Regions from separate parts of the Streptomyces sp. NPDC101227 genome, predicted to be linked through region 3. Evidence: riboswitches for the same ligand, from Rfam matches in the RefSeq annotation. Region 3 holds a riboswitch; each other region holds the start of a gene.
The links. Region 3 has a riboswitch for cyclic di-AMP ahead of ACIRPT_RS23250 (M23 family metallopeptidase). Riboswitches for the same ligand answer to the same signal wherever they lie in the genome.
Positions count from the first base shown of each region.

Region 1: another riboswitch for cyclic di-AMP. It lies ahead of ACIRPT_RS16320 (NlpC/P60 family protein); the one in region 3 lies ahead of ACIRPT_RS23250 (M23 family metallopeptidase).
Region 2: another riboswitch for cyclic di-AMP. It lies ahead of ACIRPT_RS31855 (M23 family metallopeptidase); the one in region 3 lies ahead of ACIRPT_RS23250 (M23 family metallopeptidase).

Region 1 is NZ_JBIWOD010000006.1:267,659-273,254, forward strand. Features, by position in the region: gene ACIRPT_RS16305 (alpha/beta hydrolase) at 1-336, shown strand, start outside; gene ACIRPT_RS16310 (NlpC/P60 family protein) at 579-1,667, opposite strand; gene ACIRPT_RS16315 (hypothetical protein) at 1,901-2,254, shown strand; gene ACIRPT_RS16320 (NlpC/P60 family protein) at 2,512-3,678, opposite strand; cyclic di-AMP (ydaO/yuaA leader) riboswitch at 3,686-3,870, opposite strand; gene pcrA (DNA helicase PcrA) at 4,078-5,596, shown strand, end outside.
Region 2 is NZ_JBIWOD010000017.1:150,030-155,625, forward strand. Features, by position in the region: gene ACIRPT_RS31845 (M16 family metallopeptidase) at 44-1,396, shown strand; gene ACIRPT_RS31850 (M16 family metallopeptidase) at 1,435-2,802, shown strand; cyclic di-AMP (ydaO/yuaA leader) riboswitch at 3,044-3,200, shown strand; gene ACIRPT_RS31855 (M23 family metallopeptidase) at 3,213-4,025, shown strand; gene ACIRPT_RS31860 (GntR family transcriptional regulator) at 4,232-4,918, shown strand; gene ACIRPT_RS31865 (HPr family phosphocarrier protein) at 5,218-5,499, opposite strand.
Region 3 is NZ_JBIWOD010000009.1:327,542-333,137, reverse strand. Features, by position in the region: gene ACIRPT_RS23255 (aldo/keto reductase) at 1-467, opposite strand, end outside; gene ACIRPT_RS23250 (M23 family metallopeptidase) at 586-1,764, opposite strand; cyclic di-AMP (ydaO/yuaA leader) riboswitch at 1,776-1,909, opposite strand; gene ACIRPT_RS23245 (DUF2332 family protein) at 2,403-3,560, shown strand; gene ACIRPT_RS23240 (PP2C family protein-serine/threonine phosphatase) at 3,602-4,741, opposite strand; tRNA gene ACIRPT_RS23235 (tRNA-Lys) at 4,983-5,055, opposite strand; gene ACIRPT_RS23230 (DEAD/DEAH box helicase) at 5,250-5,596, opposite strand, start outside.

The DNA of each region.
Region 1 (5,596 bases), on a different contig from region 3:
TACCGCGCCGCCGTCGCCATGTCCGGCTACAACGACCCGGCACTGGAGCCCGACTCCCTCGCCGGCAAGGACCCCAAGCTGCGCATCGAGTCCAACCCGCTGCACATCCTGAAGGCCGCCAACGCCGCCGGCCGGCCGCCGCGTACGGCCCTGTTCGTCTCGGGCGCGGCGGGCGACGGCTACCAGGCGGGCATCGGCCTCCAGCAGATCGCGAAGCGTCCGACGACGGTTACCGTGCAGCAGATCGCGGCCAACGCGGGCGGTCACACGACGGCGGTGTGGCGCACCCAGGTGCCGGAGATCTTCCGGTGGCTCGGCCTGCAGGTCAGATCCTGAGAGCGCCGCACCAACCGGCCGCGAACTGGCCGAAGACAGAGCCCCCGGGGCGGCACCCCTGCGGAGGCGGAGGGCCCATCGGGTGCTGAGGGGCTGAGAGGCTGTCAGCCACCGTGGGCGCGGCCCGTGTCGACGTAGCTGCCGGCGTGCGGCCGTACTTCTCCGGTGCCGCGTACACACGGGACTCGGTAACGCCGGTCTGACGGCGACGTCGACTTCTGAGGCCGGCCCGCTGCCGGGGATCAGGCCGGCCGGGTCGCCGCCGCGAAGGGCATCTCGTCGATGGGGGCGATGCGGACCGGGGCCCCCGGATGCGGGGCGTGGATCATCTTGCCGTCGCCGATGTAGAGGCCCACATGGCTGATCCCGGAATAGAAGAACACCAGGTCACCCGGGGCGAGCTGGGACCGGTCGATGCGCGGCCCGGAGCCGATCTGGGTGTAGGTCGTGCGGGGCAGCGAGACGCCGCCGGACTTCCAGGCGGCCTGGGTCAGGCCGGAGCAGTCGAACGCCGAGGGGCCGGTCGCGCCCCAGACGTACGGCTTGCCGAGCGCGGCGTAGGCGAACGAAACGGCGTGCGCGGCACGGGAGTTGGGCGCCTGCGCTCCGGCGTCGTCCGGGGCCCCGGACGGGTCGGCCTCGGGCGTCATCCGCCGCCGCTGCTGCTCCGTCAGCCGGTTGAGCAGCGCCTCGGCGGAGTCCAGTTTCCGTACGATCGTGACGCGTTGGCGCCGCAGCGTGCCCTCGGTGCGCTCCAGCCGCTCCGCGGTGGCCTCGGCGCGGTCGCGGATCTGACGGACGCTGCCGAGCCGGCGCGCATATCCGGCCACCGCGTTCGCCTGATGGCTGCCCGCGCGCTCCAGGATCGTGGCGCCGTCCAGATAGCGCTGCGGATCGGCGGACATCATCAGCCGTACGGTCGGGTCCACGCCGCCGGAGCGGTACTGGTTTCCGGCCATCGTGCCCAGCTGGGCCTTGGCGGCGTTGAGTTTCTGGGTCCGGCGGGCGGCCTCGTCCTGGAGCCGGCTCAGCTCCGCGCGTGCGGCATCGGCCTGTTCCTTGGCGCCGTTGTAGTGCTGCGTCGCCACCTCTGCCTCCTGGTACAGCGCGTCGACCCGGCCCTTGACCTGGGCGGGGGTGGGGCGGGGAGCGGCCTGGCCGGTGCCGTCGAAGGCGGCGACGCCCGCGGCACCGGCAAGGGCCAGGGCGGCGGCCGTACGGGCGGTGCGGGCCGTACGGGCGGTGCGGGCGGTGCGGGCGGTGCGGGCGCCGCCCAGCGGTGCCGGCGGGTGCTGCTTGGTCTTGCGGTGCGACGCCACGGTGGCCGTCACTTCCTTCCGTACGGGCCGCGCATTCGTCGGCCGCCTGGAGTGAGGACGGTAAACCTGCACGTCACGGCATAGCGCCCAGTTGGCCGGAATTGACGGCTTTCGACCGCGAGTGGCGGGCGGATGAGCGAGTGTCCGCCGCGTACGGGGCCGTGCGCGGCCTGCCATGATCGAAGCGGCGATTACCGGCGCCCTGCCGGAAGGCGCGTGATATGCGGCGGATACGATCCCGCACTATGGACGTAGTAATCAATATCTTCGTCGGCCTGCACATCATCGGCATCGCCTCCCTGCTGGGCGGCTTCCTCACCCAGATGAAGGCGATGAGCGCGGGGGCCGCCCGCTTCGTGCCGGCCATGCTGCACGGCGCGCTGACGATGCTGGTCACCGGCATCGTGCTGGTCGGGCTGAACCAGGCCCAGGACCAGCCGGTCAACAACATCAAGATCGCCATCAAGATGGCCGTCCTGGTGGTGATCCTGGCGCTGGTCTACGTCAAGCGGGACGAGGAGAAGATCGCCAAGCCGCTCTTCGGTGCCGTCGGCGGGCTCACGATGGCCAACATCTTCATCGCGGTGCTCTGGACCTGAGACCGGCCCTGCGGAGTTCGGCTCCGGCCGCCCGGAACCCGGCTTCGACGCCCGCACCTCGGCTCCGGCGTCCACCCCGGCCCCCGGACCGGGCACCCGCTACATACGGCTCACCGCGCGGTCGTCCCTTCGAGAGGACGACCGCGCGGTGGCGTGTGGGGGGTGGGTCCGGGGCAGTTGTGCGGTAGGGGCCTGCGGCCCCCTTAGGGGAGCCCCGTAGGGGGCGAAGTCGTTCGAACCAGCCGCTCAGCCGCCGCTCAGGCCGGCCGCACGCTCCCGTAGATCGGGTCGTAGTAGATCGACTCCACCCGGACGTTGGCGCCCGGGTGCGGTGCGTGGATCATCTTGCCGTCGCCTATGTAAATGCCTACGTGGCTGATGTCGTCGAAGAAGAACACCAGGTCACCGGGCTTGAGGTCGCTGGTCGCGACCCGCTGGCCGACCTTGACCTGGTCCCACGTCGTACGCGGCAGATCGACCCCGGCCGCCTTCCACGCCGCCGCGGTCAGGCCCGAGCAGTCGTAGGAGCTCGGGCCGGTCGCGCCCCAGACGTACGGCTTGCCTATCTGGGCGCGGGCAAAGGCGAGCACCTTCTCCACCTGGGTGGAGCTGGTCGACCCGCCGCTGGTGGAGCCGCCACCGGTCGAGCCGCCGCCCGTCGTGCTGCCGCCGCTCTGGCGCTGCTGGCGCTCCTTCTCCGCCTGCTGGCGCGCCTTCTCGGCCTGCTGCCGCGCCAGCTCATCGGCCCGGCGCTTGGCGGCCGCCTCCTTCTGGCGCTCCAGCTCCGCCAGCCGCGCCTTCTCCTGCGCGGTCAGCCGGGACAGCAGCTGCCGCGCCTCGGCCAGCTTCTCCTGGACGGACCGCTTGGACTCCTGCAGCGAGGTCTGCGTCCTCTGGAGCTGCTCCAGGCTGGAGGTCGCCTTGGCCCGCTGCCGGGCGGCGGCCGCCTGCTGCTCCTGGTAGTCGGTGACCGCCTGCTTCTGCCGGCCGGTGAGCCGCTCCATCAGGTGCGTACGGTCGAAGAATTCCTGCGGGTCCTTGGCGAGCATCAGCTGCGTCGTGGGGTTCATCCCGCCGGTGCGGTACTGCGCGGAGGCGAAGGTGCCCAGCTCGCGCCGGGACTCGTTCATCTTCTGTGCGCGCTTGGCGGCGGCGTCGAGCAGGCCGTTGACGGTGGCGCGCTGGTGCTCGGCGCCCTCCTTGGCGGCGTTGTACTTCTGGGTGGCCACCTCGGCCTGACGGTAGAGCCCGTCGACCTTCTGCTTGACCTCTTCGATGGTGGGCTTGGGAGCCCTGGGGGCGGCGTCGGCGGACTGCGAGAGCAGGGTGACCGAGGCGAGGGCGGCAGTGGTGAGCCCGGCGGCCGTACGACGGCTCCCGGGCGAGGTGAGTATGCGGGTGCGCGGCTTGCGGTGCGACGCCAAGGCCGGCGACTCCTTCCGTGGACCGCCTACCGGGTTAGCTGTCGGGTTCGGGCGGTGTCGATGACGGAAGGCTTGCCCTACGGTCGATGCGTCCGCTGCTGGCGGCCGCACCGGCCGATTCACCCCGGTGGTGCTGGTGGGTCCCCGGCTCCGGGTGCCTGGTGGCAGGGCCGGACTCGGCGGAGGCGGCCCGTGCAGACGCTGTCGTCCGCGGGGAAACGGGCTGCCCGAGCAGGCACGGTAGCCAACTCGTGTGACTCCTGTGAAGGCTGATGTTCGATATGCCCGAAACCTTTTTGTGACCTTAACGCGATCTCGGGGATGCGGGCCGCGGGCCGGGGGCCGGATCTGGAGAGGTGGCGGCGGGCTGTCAGTGCGGCGGCCTAGACTCGGTGGGCGATGAGCAGCCTCTTTGACGACAGCTTCCTGGCGGACCTCGGCCCCAAGCACGAGGACGAGCCCCCGCCGCCCCCCGAGGACGAGCACGGCCCGGCCCCGGAGGAGATTCCCGCTGACCTCTTCGACGGAAAGTTCCACGGGAATTTCGACGCACCGGTGCCCCAGGAGGCGTACTACCGCGACGGCGCCGCCCGCCCCGTCGTCGACCCCGCCGCGCTGCTCGAGGGGCTCAACGACGAGCAGAAGGCCGCCGTGGCGCATCACGGCAGCCCGCTGCTGATCGTCGCCGGCGCCGGCTCCGGCAAGACCCGGGTGCTCACCCACCGCATCGCGCATCTGCTCGCCGAGCGCCATGTCCACCCCGGCCAGATCCTCGCGATCACGTTCACGAACAAGGCCGCGGGCGAGATGAAGGAGCGCGTCGAGGACCTCGTCGGGCCCCGCGCCAACGCCATGTGGGTCTCCACCTTCCACAGCGCCTGCGTCCGCATCCTGCGCCGCGAGTCCAAGAAGCTCGGCTTCACCTCGTCCTTCTCGATCTACGACGCCGCCGACTCCAAGCGCCTGATGGCCCTGGTCTGCCGCGACCTCGACCTGGACCCCAAGCGCTTCCCGCCCAAGTCCTTCAGCGCGAAGATCTCCAACCTCAAGAACGAGCTCATCGACGAGGAGACCTTCGCCGGGACGGCCGCCGACGGCTTCGAGAAGACCCTGGCCGAGGCCTATGCGATGTACCAGTCGCGGCTGCGCGAGGCCAACGCCCTGGACTTCGACGACATCATCATGACGACGGTCAATCTGCTCCAGGCCTTCCCGGATGTCGCCGAGCACTACCGCCGCCGCTTCCGCCATGTCCTCGTCGACGAGTACCAGGACACCAACCACGCCCAGTACACCCTCGTCCGCGAGCTGGTCGGCCCGGGCACGGACGAGATGCCCGCCGCCGAGCTGTGCGTCGTCGGTGACGCCGACCAGTCGATCTACGCGTTCCGCGGCGCCACGATCCGCAACATCCTCCAGTTCGAGGAGGACTACCCGGACGCCACCACGATCCTGCTGGAGCAGAACTACCGCTCGTCGCAGACGATCCTGTCCGCCGCCAACGCCGTCATCGAGCGCAACGAGAACCGCCGCCCCAAGAACCTCTGGACCGACGCCGGCGCCGGCCCCAAGATCACCGGCTATGTCGCGGACACCGAGCACGACGAGGCGCAGTTCGTCGCCGACGAGATCGACCGGCTCACGGACGCCGGAGACGCCAAGTCCGGCGATGTCGCCGTCTTCTACCGCACCAACGCCCAGTCCCGCGTCTTCGAAGAGATCTTCATCCGGGTCGGGCTGCCCTACAAGGTCGTCGGCGGCGTGCGCTTCTACGAGCGCAAGGAGGTCCGCGACGTCCTCGCCTATCTGCGGGTGCTCGCCAACCCCGAGGACACCGTCCCGCTGCGCCGGATCCTGAACGTCCCCAAGCGCGGCATCGGCGAGCGCGCCGAGGCCATGATCGACGCCCTCTCCTCCC
Region 2 (5,596 bases), on a different contig from region 3:
GACAGAACTTCCTCGCAAGCGGATCGAAGGGACGTACATGCCCATGGGTCACACGGCCACAGAACAAGCCGGCTCCGGCGGCCTGACAGCGACCGAGCACCGGCTGCCCAACGGCCTGCGCGTGGTGCTCTCCGAAGACCACCTGACCCCCGTCGCAGCGGTGTGCCTCTGGTACGACGTCGGCTCCCGCCACGAGGTCAAGGGCCGTACGGGCCTGGCTCACCTCTTCGAGCACCTTATGTTCCAGGGTTCCGCGCAGGTGAACGGCAATGGCCACTTCGAGCTCGTCCAGGGCGCCGGCGGATCGCTGAACGGCACCACGAGCTTCGAGCGCACCAACTACTTCGAGACCATGCCCGCCCACGAGCTGGAGCTCGCGCTCTGGCTCGAGGCGGACCGGATGGGCTCGCTGCTGACCGCGCTCGACGACGAGTCCATGGAGAACCAGCGCGACGTCGTCAAGAACGAACGCCGCCAGCGCTACGACAACGTCCCCTACGGCACGGCCTTCGAGAAGCTGACGGCCATGGCGTACCCGGAGGGACACCCGTACCACCACACCCCCATCGGGTCGATGGCCGATCTGGACGCGGCCTCTCTGGAGGACGCGCGGGAGTTCTTCCGTACGTACTACGCGCCCAACAACGCCGTCCTGTCGATCGTCGGGGACATCGACTCCGAGCAGACGCTGGCCTGGGTGGAGAAGTACTTCGGTTCGATCCCCTCGCACAATGGCAAACAGCCGCCGCGCGACGGTTCGCTGCCCGAGGTCATGGGCGGCGAGCTGCGCGAGGTCGTCGAGGAGGAAGTGCCCTCCCGCGCCCTGATGGCGGCCTACCGGCTGCCGCACGACGGCACCCGTGAGGCGGATGCCGCGGACCTCGCGCTGACGGTCCTGGGCGGCGGCGAGTCCTCCCGGCTCTACAACCGCCTGGTGCGCCGCGACCGCACCGCCGTCGCGGCCGGTTTCGGCATGCTGCGGCTGGCCGGTGCGCCCTCGCTGGGCTGGCTGGACGTGAAGACGTCGGGCGGCGTGGAGGTCCCCGCCATCGAGAGCGCCGTCGACGAGGAGCTGGCCCGCTTCGCCGCCGAGGGGCCGAGCCCCGAGGAGATGGAGCGCGCGCAGGCCCAGTTGGAGCGCGAATGGCTGGACCGCCTGGCCACGGTCAGTGGCCGCGCCGACGAACTGTGCCGCTTCGCCGTCCTGTTCGGCGATCCGCAGCTCGCGCTGACCGCCGTCCGGCGCGTCCTGGACGTCACCCCCAAGGAGGTGCAGGCGGTCGCCAAGGCCCGGCTGCGCCCCGACAACCGCGCGGTGCTCGTGTACGAGCCCACGGAGCCGACCGCCCCGGCCGACCCGGCCGCCGACACCGAGAAGGAGGAGGCGGACCGGTGAGCGACTCCACCACCCGCGCAGATTCCGCCGCGACCACCATGGACTTCCACCCCCAGCCCAAGGGCGGCGCGCCCAAGCCGTGGGCCTTCCCGGCCCCCGAGCGCTCTCAACTGGCCAACGGGCTCACCCTGCTGACCAGCCACCGCCCCGGCCAGCAGGTCGTTGCCGTCGAGATCAACCTCGTCGCCCCTCTGGAGGCCGAGCCCCAGGGCCTGGACGGAGTCGCCACGATCATGTCGCGCGCCCTGTCCGAGGGCACCGACAAGCACGACGCCGAGGAGTTCGCCGCCGAGCTGGAGCGCTGCGGCGCCACCCTGGACGCGCACGCCGACCACCCCGGCCTGCGGGTCTCCCTCGAGGTGCCGGTGTCCCGGCTGCATCGCGCGCTCGGCCTGCTCGCCGACGCGCTGCGTGCCCCCGCCTTCGCGGAAAGCGAGGTCGAGCGGCTGGTACGCAACCGCCTCGACGAGATCCCGCACGAGCTCGCCAACCCGGCGCGCCGGGCCGCGGTGGCGCTGTCCAAGGAGCTGTTCCCGGCCACGTCCCGGATGTCGCGGCCCCGCCAGGGCACCGAGGAGACCGTCGAGCGCATCGACGCCCCGGCCGTCCGCGCCTTCTACGACGCCCATGTGCGGCCCGCCACGGCCACGGCCGTCATCGTCGGCGACCTCACCGGCGTCGACCTGGACGCGGCGCTCGCCGACACTCTGGGCGCCTGGCGCGGCTCCACCACCGAGCCGCTGAAGCCCTCGGCGATCACCGCCGACGACACCGGCCGCGTGGTCATCGTCGACCGCCCCGGAGCCGTCCAGACGCAGCTGCTGATCGGCCGTATCGGCGCCGACCGGCACGACCGGGTCTGGCCCGCGCAGGTGCTCGGCACGTACTGCCTGGGCGGCACCCTCACCTCCCGGCTGGACCGGGTGCTGCGCGAGGAGAAGGGCTACACCTACGGGGTGCGTGCCTTCGGCCAGGTGCTGCGCTCCTCCGCGGACGGCAGCGGCGCCGCCATGCTCGCCATCAGCGGGTCGGTGGACACCGCCTCCACCGGGCCGGCGCTGCAGGATCTGTGGCAGGTGCTGCGCACCCTCGCGGCAGAGGGGCTGACGGACACCGAGCGGGATGTGGCCGTGCAGAACCTCGTCGGGGTCGCGCCGCTGAAGTACGAGACCGCGGCGGCCGTCGCGGGCACCCTCGCCGACCAGGTGGAGCAGCACCTCCCGGACGACTTCCAGGCACAGTTGTACGCCCGGCTCGCGGAGACCGGGACGGTCGAGGCGACCGCGGCCGCCGTCAGCGCGTTCCCCGTGGACCGCCTGGTGACGATCCTGGTAGGTGACGCCGCGCAGATCGCGGAGCCCGTCAGGAAACTGGGCATCGGCGAGGTGACGGTCGTCAGCGGCTGAGACCCACTGCCTGACAAACCGTCAGGGACCGGCCGGGTGACGAGACGGCCATCGATCGACGCAACGGCTCCCGTGGTGCACGACCGCCACGGGAGCCGTCGTATGTCCGGAATATTGCGTCTGATTGCCCGGTGTCCTTGTGGCGTACGGCACAAAGGGCAGGTTCTGTTTGCCGATTGAAAGATGTCCCGATTAGCGTCGGTCCGACTGTTCGTCACAGGTCCGCCACAACAGTGGCACCGGACAGTCATCGCCGAGTCCCCGTACGGCGCGAGCCAGGGGAGCCGGGGACCCACATGTCCCCTGGGGTGAATCGGGCCCCTCTTCGGAGGAGCCCGTAGGAGACCTTCCTGCTCCGAACCCGTCAGCTAACCCGGTAGGCGAGAAGGAAGGAAAGGACAAGCCACCAGATGGCGTTCACCCGTGCCACCGGGAAGCATCGTCGTGCCAGCCGCACGGCCCGTACGACCCGCAAGATCGCCGGGATGGCCACCCTCGCGGCCACCGGCGTCGTCGCCTCCGTCGCCTCGCCGGCGCTGGCCGCCAGCGGTGAGATGCACACCGAGGACACCGGCCTGCAGCAGGCCGTCGTGATGGGCGACGAGCTCGCCAGCCGCGTCGAGGCCCAGGCCGACGCGCAGCAGACGGCCGCCGAGGCCGCCGCAGTGCAGGCGAAGGCCGAGGCCGCGGCGAAGAAGGCGGCCGACGAGGCCCAGCGGCTCGCCGAGGCCGCCAAGAAGAAGGCCGAGGCGAAGGCCAAGGCGGAGCGGGAGGCCAAGGAGCGCGCGGCCCGCGAGGCGGAGCGCAAGCGGCTCAACGCCTTCGTCGCCCCGATAGCCGGCTCCTACATCTCCACCGGCTACAAGGCCTCCAGCAGCCTGTGGTCCTCCGGCAGTCACACCGGCATCGACTTCCACGCCGCCACCGGCACCTCCGTCCACGCCGTCGGCTCGGGCACCGTCGTGGAGGCCGGCTGGGGCGGCTCGTACGGCAACAACATCGTGATCAAGATGCACGACGGGACGTACACCCAGTACGGCCACCTGTCGTCCATCGGGGTCTCGGTCGGCCAGACCGTCACCCCCGGTCAGCAGATAGGCCTCTCCGGCGCCACCGGCAACGTCACCGGGCCGCACCTCCACTTCGAGGCCCGCACGGGCCCCGACTACGGTTCGGACATCGACCCGATCGCGTATCTGCGCTCGCACGGCGTCGGCGTCTGACACCCCGCGTGTCCTGGTGGAGCCCCGGCCGTCGGCCGGGGCTTCCGCGTATCCGGCGGTCGGCCGCCGCCGGCCGTCCGGGCACCTGGCCAAAAAATATCGCCGAATTCCCGGAGCCCGTCGGAAAAGTCGTCCCGGTCGAATAGAGTCACGGAAAACCCGCCGATCGGCGGCGTTTCCCGGGAATTACGGCGGAGGCACGGACGATGCGAGGCCATCTTTCCGCGCATGCGGTGTGCACGGCGATTCGCGATGACATTGTTTCCGGCGCGCTCGCGCCGGGGAGCCGGCTGATCGAGGAAATTCTCGCGGCCCGCTACGGCGTCTCCAGAGTCCCGGTCCGCGAGGCGCTGCGCACCCTGGAGTCCGAGGGATTTGTCACCACCCGCCAGCATGCGGGCGCCTGCGTCGCCGAGCCCACCGAGCAGGAAGCGGCCGATCTGCTGGACATCCGCGCCCTGTTGGAGCCGCTGGGCGCCGCCCGTGCCGCCGTCCGCCGCAGCCCCGCCCACCTGAAGGTGCTGCGCGGCCTCGTACGGCTCGGCCGCGAGCGGGCCCGGCACGGTCACCCCGCGGACGTGCGCCAACTGGACGGCTGGTTCCACGAGACGCTCGCCCAGGCGGTGGGCAGCCCCAGTCTGACGGCGCTGCTCACGCAGCTACGGCGCAAGATCGAGTGGATGTACGCCGTGGAACTCCCCGCGCGGGCCACCGACTCGTGGGAGGAACACGGCGCGGTGCTGGACGCGGTGGCCAGGGGCGATGCGGAGCGGGCCCGCGCCCTGATGGCGACTCATATCGAACGCTCCCTTCCGGTGTACCGGCTGCGGACTGCCGCAGCCGCGGTGAGGGATGCGAAACGGCCCGTCAACACGGCGCGTGCCCGTAATTAACATGAGGTCTGTATACAAAGGGGTGCGGGATTTTCCGCGGGGTGCGTAATGGTGCCCGTTATTCGTGATGCCGGTATTTCCGCGCTGCGCGTCCGCCCGGATAATCGGCGATCCCTGATTTCGGTATGCCCGTACGGTGAATCGGTTTCAGCGACTGCATGCAATTCCGTCCCGCGGTTGATCCATGCCCGCTGCCCACGCCCTCGCCGTCAATAAAACGACCCCGCGGCGGCAACCGTTTCGGGTCGCCGCCGCGGGGTCGCGGGCAGAGAAAGCAAAAGGATCCCGAAGGACTCGACTCAGACAGTCTCGGGGAGCTCTTCCAGGCCCTCGGAGACGAGCTTCGCCAGGCGGTCGAGCGCGGCCTCGGCGCCCTCGGCGTCGGAGGCCAGCACGATCTCCTCGCCACCCTGGGCGCCCAGGCCCAGCACGGCGAGCATGGAGGCCGCGTTGACGGGGTTGCCATCGGCCTTGGCGATCGTCATCGGGATGCCGGCCGCGGTGGCCGCACGGACGAAGATCGAGGCGGGGCGGGCGTGCAGGCCCTCTGCCCAGCCGACATTGACGCGGCGCTCAGCCATGGTGATGCCCTTCAAGTCACGTGACAGTTGTCTAGACCAGTCTCTCACGCTGCCGGAGTGCTCCGGCAGCGCTCCGGCAACGCTCCGTTGAAACCGA
Region 3 (5,596 bases):
ATGTTGGAGGCGGCGATCTCGCGGACCTTGCCGGCCCGGACGAGGTCGTCGAGGGCCGTGAGGAATTCCCCGACCTCGAGGGACTCGTCGTCGTAGTGGGTGTAGTAGAGGTCTATGTAGTCGGTGCGCAGGCGCGTGAGGGACGCGTCGACCGCGGTCTTGATGGTGGCGGCGGACAGGCCCTTGAGGTCGGGGCGGGCGCCCACCTTGGTGGCGATGACGACGTCGGAGCGGTTGCCGCGGGAGGCCAGCCAGTTGCCGATGACGGTCTCCGACTCACCGCCCTGGTTGCCGGGGACCCAGGCCGAGTAGACGTCGGCGGTGTCGATGAAGTTGCCCCCGCCGGCCACGTACGCGTCGAGTACGGCGAAGGATTCGGCCTCGTCCGCCGTCCAGCCGAAGACGTTGCCACCGAGGGAGAGGGGCGAGACGGAGAGCGAGCCGAGGGGGGTGCGTGTTGCGGTCATGCGTTGTTGCAGCGTTGGGGGGAGGGAAGTTATTCCCGGGAGCTGCTCCGGGATGTTGTTCCCGGGAGGTGCTCCGGCAGGTCGCTTCGGGAGGTTGTTCGCCTCCCCCCCCGTCACATCAGACGTTCAGCCCGTGGTCCCGCAGCCACGGCATCGGGTCGATCGGATCGCCGGCTCCCGGGCGGACCTCCAGGTGGAGGTGCGGGCCGGTGACGTTGCCGGTGGCGCCGACGCGGGCTATGACGTCGCCGGTGCTGACCTTGCCGGAGGTCTTCACCATGGACGACAGGTGGCAGAACCAGAGTTCGGTGCCGTCGTCGAGGGTGACGACGAGGCGGTAGCCGTACGAACCGGCCCAGCCCGCCTGCGTGATGGTGCCGGAGTGAACCGCCCTGACGGGAGTGCCGGTCGGTGCGGCGAAGTCCTGCCCGGTGTGGTCCGCCGCCCAGCGGTCGCCCGCCTGGCCGAAGCTGGCGGTGAGGGTGTAGGAGGCCACCGGGGTGATGAAGCTCTTGGCCAGTTCGGCGAGGCGCTCGGCCTCGGCCTTCTTGCGCGCCGCCTCCGCCGCCTGCCGCTTGGCCTCGAGCTCCGCCGCCCGCTTGGCGGCCGCGGCCTTCTCGGCGGCGGCGTGGTGCGCGGTGGCGTCCTTCTCGGCCCGGTCGACGGCGGCGGTTTCGGCGGCCTCGCGCTGCTCCTGCTCGGCGGCGCCCTGCTGCGCGTCGGCCTGCTGGAGGATGCGGTGGCGCAGCGCCTCGCCGGCGCCGGTGCCCTGGGCCGCCTCGTGCTGGGTGAGGCCCGCCTGGGAGAGGGGGCCGGCGGCGTGGGGGGACGAGGAGTCGGCGCCCGTACCGGAGCCCGACGGCCCGGAGTCGGATATGAGGCCGCCTATGCCGGGGAGGGACTCGGCGTCCGGCAGCTTCTCGGCGATGTCGTGGGCCATGCCGCCGATGTCGGGCATGGAGATCGGGACCGGCGGGCGGCCCTCGGCCGATGCCATGCCGCCCGCGCCGACCGCCGCGATGACGCCGACGCCCAGGACCGTACCGCTGCGTGCGAGTCCGCCGCCGCGCTGTTTGGCCACCCGGTGCTTGCCGCGGACGGACCGGACGGACTCCTCGGTGGGGTTCCACTCTTCCCACGGTCCGTCGCCGTCGCGCGCGCCGTCGCGCTCGCGGTCGCGGACGCCGCCCTGGTAGACGACTCCGGGGCCCTCGAAACGGCCTCCGTCGTCGAACGGACCCCGGTCATCGAGGTGGGCGGCGGACGGAACCTCGGGGGCAGGCCTGTTGGACGCCACTGGGGCGCACTCCTTTCCTTCCTTCACGCCTACCGGGTTAGCTGACGGGTTCGGAGCAGGAAGGTCTCCTACGGGCGCCTCTGGTGGGAGGCGTCCGATTCACCCCAAGGTGGTGGTTCCCCGGTTCCCTCGGTGCAGTTCATGCATGCCGTACAGATGGTGCGGATCGTGCGTATGGTGCAGATGACGCGGACAGCACGGGCGGCGCGGGGGCGCGGGTCGCATGGAACGAGCGGTCGTGCGGTGCGGTGCCGGTCGGCGATGTTCAGTGCCCACTGGCGCCCGTCCGTGCACATGCGCTCGATCCGTACGGGTGCTCCTGCGTGCCGTGATGACGTGCGACGTGCATGGCGTGCGCTTGCGGGATTCGGCGTAGGCGCGCGGCGCCGCCTCTGCGACGGCTGGGACGACCGCGCTCCGTTATCGGACAGTAATAGAGATCGCCGCCATTTTCCAAGCCTTCCGGGGAATCCGTATGCGCTCCGCATGAGCTTTGGCATGGACTTTTTCGCCCACGAGGGTCACAAAGGGGGCGAGTTGACCGGGCCCGGCTAAACGATCTTCCGGTGATTGTGCGTCAGTTGTTATGCGGAGGGGTGCCCGCTCATTACGCAGCGTGAGAGCAGTAACGTCGGATCATGGTCGTCAACGTGGTCAACGTCGTGAACAGCGCGCAGACAGTGGCGGATCGGTACCGGGAGTTCTCCTGGCAGCAGGCGCGGGGACGGTCCGACGCCCACGCGGAGTTGACCGCCCGGATCAGCCACGACGCCGAGTTCTGCGATCTGTTGTCGGGATCGCTGCCGGCCGGGAACAAACAGCGGCCCACCCTCCTCCTGGCCGCCGTCCGCTATCTCGACGGGCCGCACGCCGAGCTGGGACCGCGCGACGAGACGGCCTACGGACGCTGGCGCGAGTGGACCGTCCGGCACTGGGACGAGGTCCGTGCCGTCATCATGCGGCGCGCCGACCGGACCGGCGAACCGGCGCACTGCGCCACGCTGCTGCCGCTGCTCGCCCGCCTGCCGCAGCCGCTGGCGCTGCTGGAGGTCGGGGCGGCGGCGGGCCTGTGCCTGCAGCCCGATCGGTACCGCTACCGGTACGAGGGGGACGGCGCGGGCCCCGGAACGGAATTCGGGGCGCCCGGGAGCCCGGTGACCTTCGTGTGCCGTACGAGCACCGCAGGCCCCGGCCACGCCCCGGGCCCCGCCCCCGTCGCGCCGGCAGCCCTCACCCGCCTCCCCGACATCGTCTGGCGCGCCGGCATCGACCCCGACCCGCTCGACCCGGTCGCCGAACGCGACGACCTCCGCTGGCTCCAGGCCCTGCGCTGGCCCGCGGACGAGAGCCACGGCGCCCACGGCGCCTACAGCCCCCACAGCCAGGACCGTGCCGACCGGCTCGCGGCCGCCGTGGAAGCCGTACGCCCCGCGCCCCGCCCCCGGATCGTGCGCGGCGATCTCCTCGACGAGCTGCCCGCGCTGGCCGCCGAGGCCCCGTCCGAGGCGACGCTGGTCATCTTCCACACGGCCGTCCTGGGCACCCTCCCGCTCGCCCGCCGCGAGGAGTTCGCCGCTCTCGTACGGTCGCTGCTCGCCGAGCGGGACGGCCCCGGCCACTGGATCTCCCACGAGCACCACACCGTCCTCCCCTGGATCGCCGCCCCGGCCCAGCACGCCCCGCGCCCCGAGGACGCCCACCTGCTGACCCTCGCGCTGGACGAGCGCCCGGTCGCCCTCACCGGCCCGGACGGCGCGAGCCTGCGCCTGCTCACCGAGAACACACCCGCCGGATGAACCGCACCCGCCGGACGATCTAGCCACACCCGCCGGACGAGCTACTCCCCCAGCGGCCGCTGCACCGCCAGCAGCGCCATGTCGTCCGCCTGCGGCCCGCCCGTGTGCCGGGCGACGTCGTCGACCAGCACGTCCAGAAGGACATCCGGTCCCGGGAAGTGACGGCCGCGCAGCCGGTCCGGCGCGTCGTAGAAGCGGCCGGCCCGGTCCCTGGCCTCGGTCACCCCGTCCGTGAACAGCAGCAACAGCGAACCGGCCGGGAAGAACGTCTCGTCCACCCGGTCCGGCCACCCCGCGATCTCGCTCATCCCCAGCGGCAGCGCGGGCGAGGCGGGGCTCAGCTCGCACAGCCCGCCGTCGGGGGCGAGCAGCAGCGGGGCCGGATGACCACGGTTGAGGACGCGCAGTACGGAGTGCGTGCCGGACGGGATCTCCGCCAGGACGGCCGTGGTGAACCCCTCGACCTGGTCCAGCCCCGCGCGCCGCCCGCCCTCCCGTTGCAGCGCCCGCTCCAGCCGGCCCGCCACCGCCTCCAGGGTGGCCTCCTGTTCCGCCGCCTCCCGGAAGGCGCCGATGACGACCACCGCGGCCTCCACCGCCTCCAGCCCCTTGCCCCGGACATCGCCGACGATCAGCCGTACGCCGTGCGGCGTCTCCTGCACCGCGTAGAGGTCGCCGCCGATCCGGGCGTCGGCCTGCGCGGCCACATAGCGCGCCGCGACCGCGAGCCCGCCGATCCGGTCGGGCGGGGTGGGCAGCAGGGCGAGCTGGGCGGCCTCGGCGACATCGCGTACGGAGGCGAGCCGGGCGTCGCTGCGCCGGACGACCCGGTTGATGCCGAGCGCGAGAAAAGCGACGACGAAGACGGTCAGGGCCTCGGTGACCGACTCGGTGTTGTCCTTCGTGCTGTGGTACATGACGACCACGTACTCGCTCACGGCCGCGGCGATCACCGTGACGGCCGTGGCACGCAGGGAGAAGAGGGGCGCCGCGATCAAGGGAGCCGCGGAGAAGAACGGCGCGGCGGTGTACTGGGGCGGCGTGCTCATGTCGAACGCGAAGCCGCCGACGATCAGGACGGCGGGGAGCCAGCGGGCCAGGCGACGGCCGAGCGGGGTCATCCCGGCGCGGCGCGCCGCCCGCTCCTGTGCACCCGTACGGTTCCCGCCGCCTCCAAGCATCCGCACCGGCCTCTTCTCACCGCCAAGGCTGTCGACTCCCAAGGGTTTCGGGTGCGCGGCCGGTCAGCGAATTGTCCTGGGCCGTACGGGTCACGCGAGTCCGGGCACCGAAGCGGAAGGACCGGCCGCGGCTGCACGGGGCCGGTGGCGCGGATATGCGAAAGGCCCCGGCCGCTCTCGCGTACCGGGGCCAATCCACTGGTCACAGCCCCACAGGACGTCAGAACCAGCACTCAACCGGTGGGCCATCAGGGGCTCGAACCCTGAACCAATGGATTAAAAGTCCACTGCTCTGCCAATTGAGCTAATGGCCCGCACCGAGCAGCATAGCCCGAGGACGCGCCGCAGCCCGAAGGCATTACCCATTGGCCCCCTCGACGGGCCGCCCGGACTCCTCGACGGGGCCGGAGAAACCGGCGTCACCGCCGCCCGCGCGGCACCCAACGCGCAGGGCCCGTACGGCACTTGCGTGTCGTACGAGCCCTGCGGTGGATCAGCGGATCAGCGATCAGCCGTTGCGCTTCCAGCGCGGCTTGTCCTCGCGGCGGCCGAAGGAGCCGGTCGCGGTGCCGGAGCCACGGTGGCCGTGGGGGCGGTCGCCGCCACCGGAGCGGTAGCCGCCGCCGGAGGGACGGCCACCGGAGCGGTCGTCACGGTTGAACGGGCGGTCGCCGCCACCGGAACGGTAGCCACCGGAGGGACGGCCGGCGGAGCGGTCGTCACGGTTGAACGGGCGGCTCGGGCGGTCGCCGCGGTCACGGTTGAAGCCGCCACCGGAACGGTCGTCACGACGGTCGAAGGAACGGCCACCGGAACGGTCGTCACGACGGTCGAAGGAACGGCCACCGGAACGGT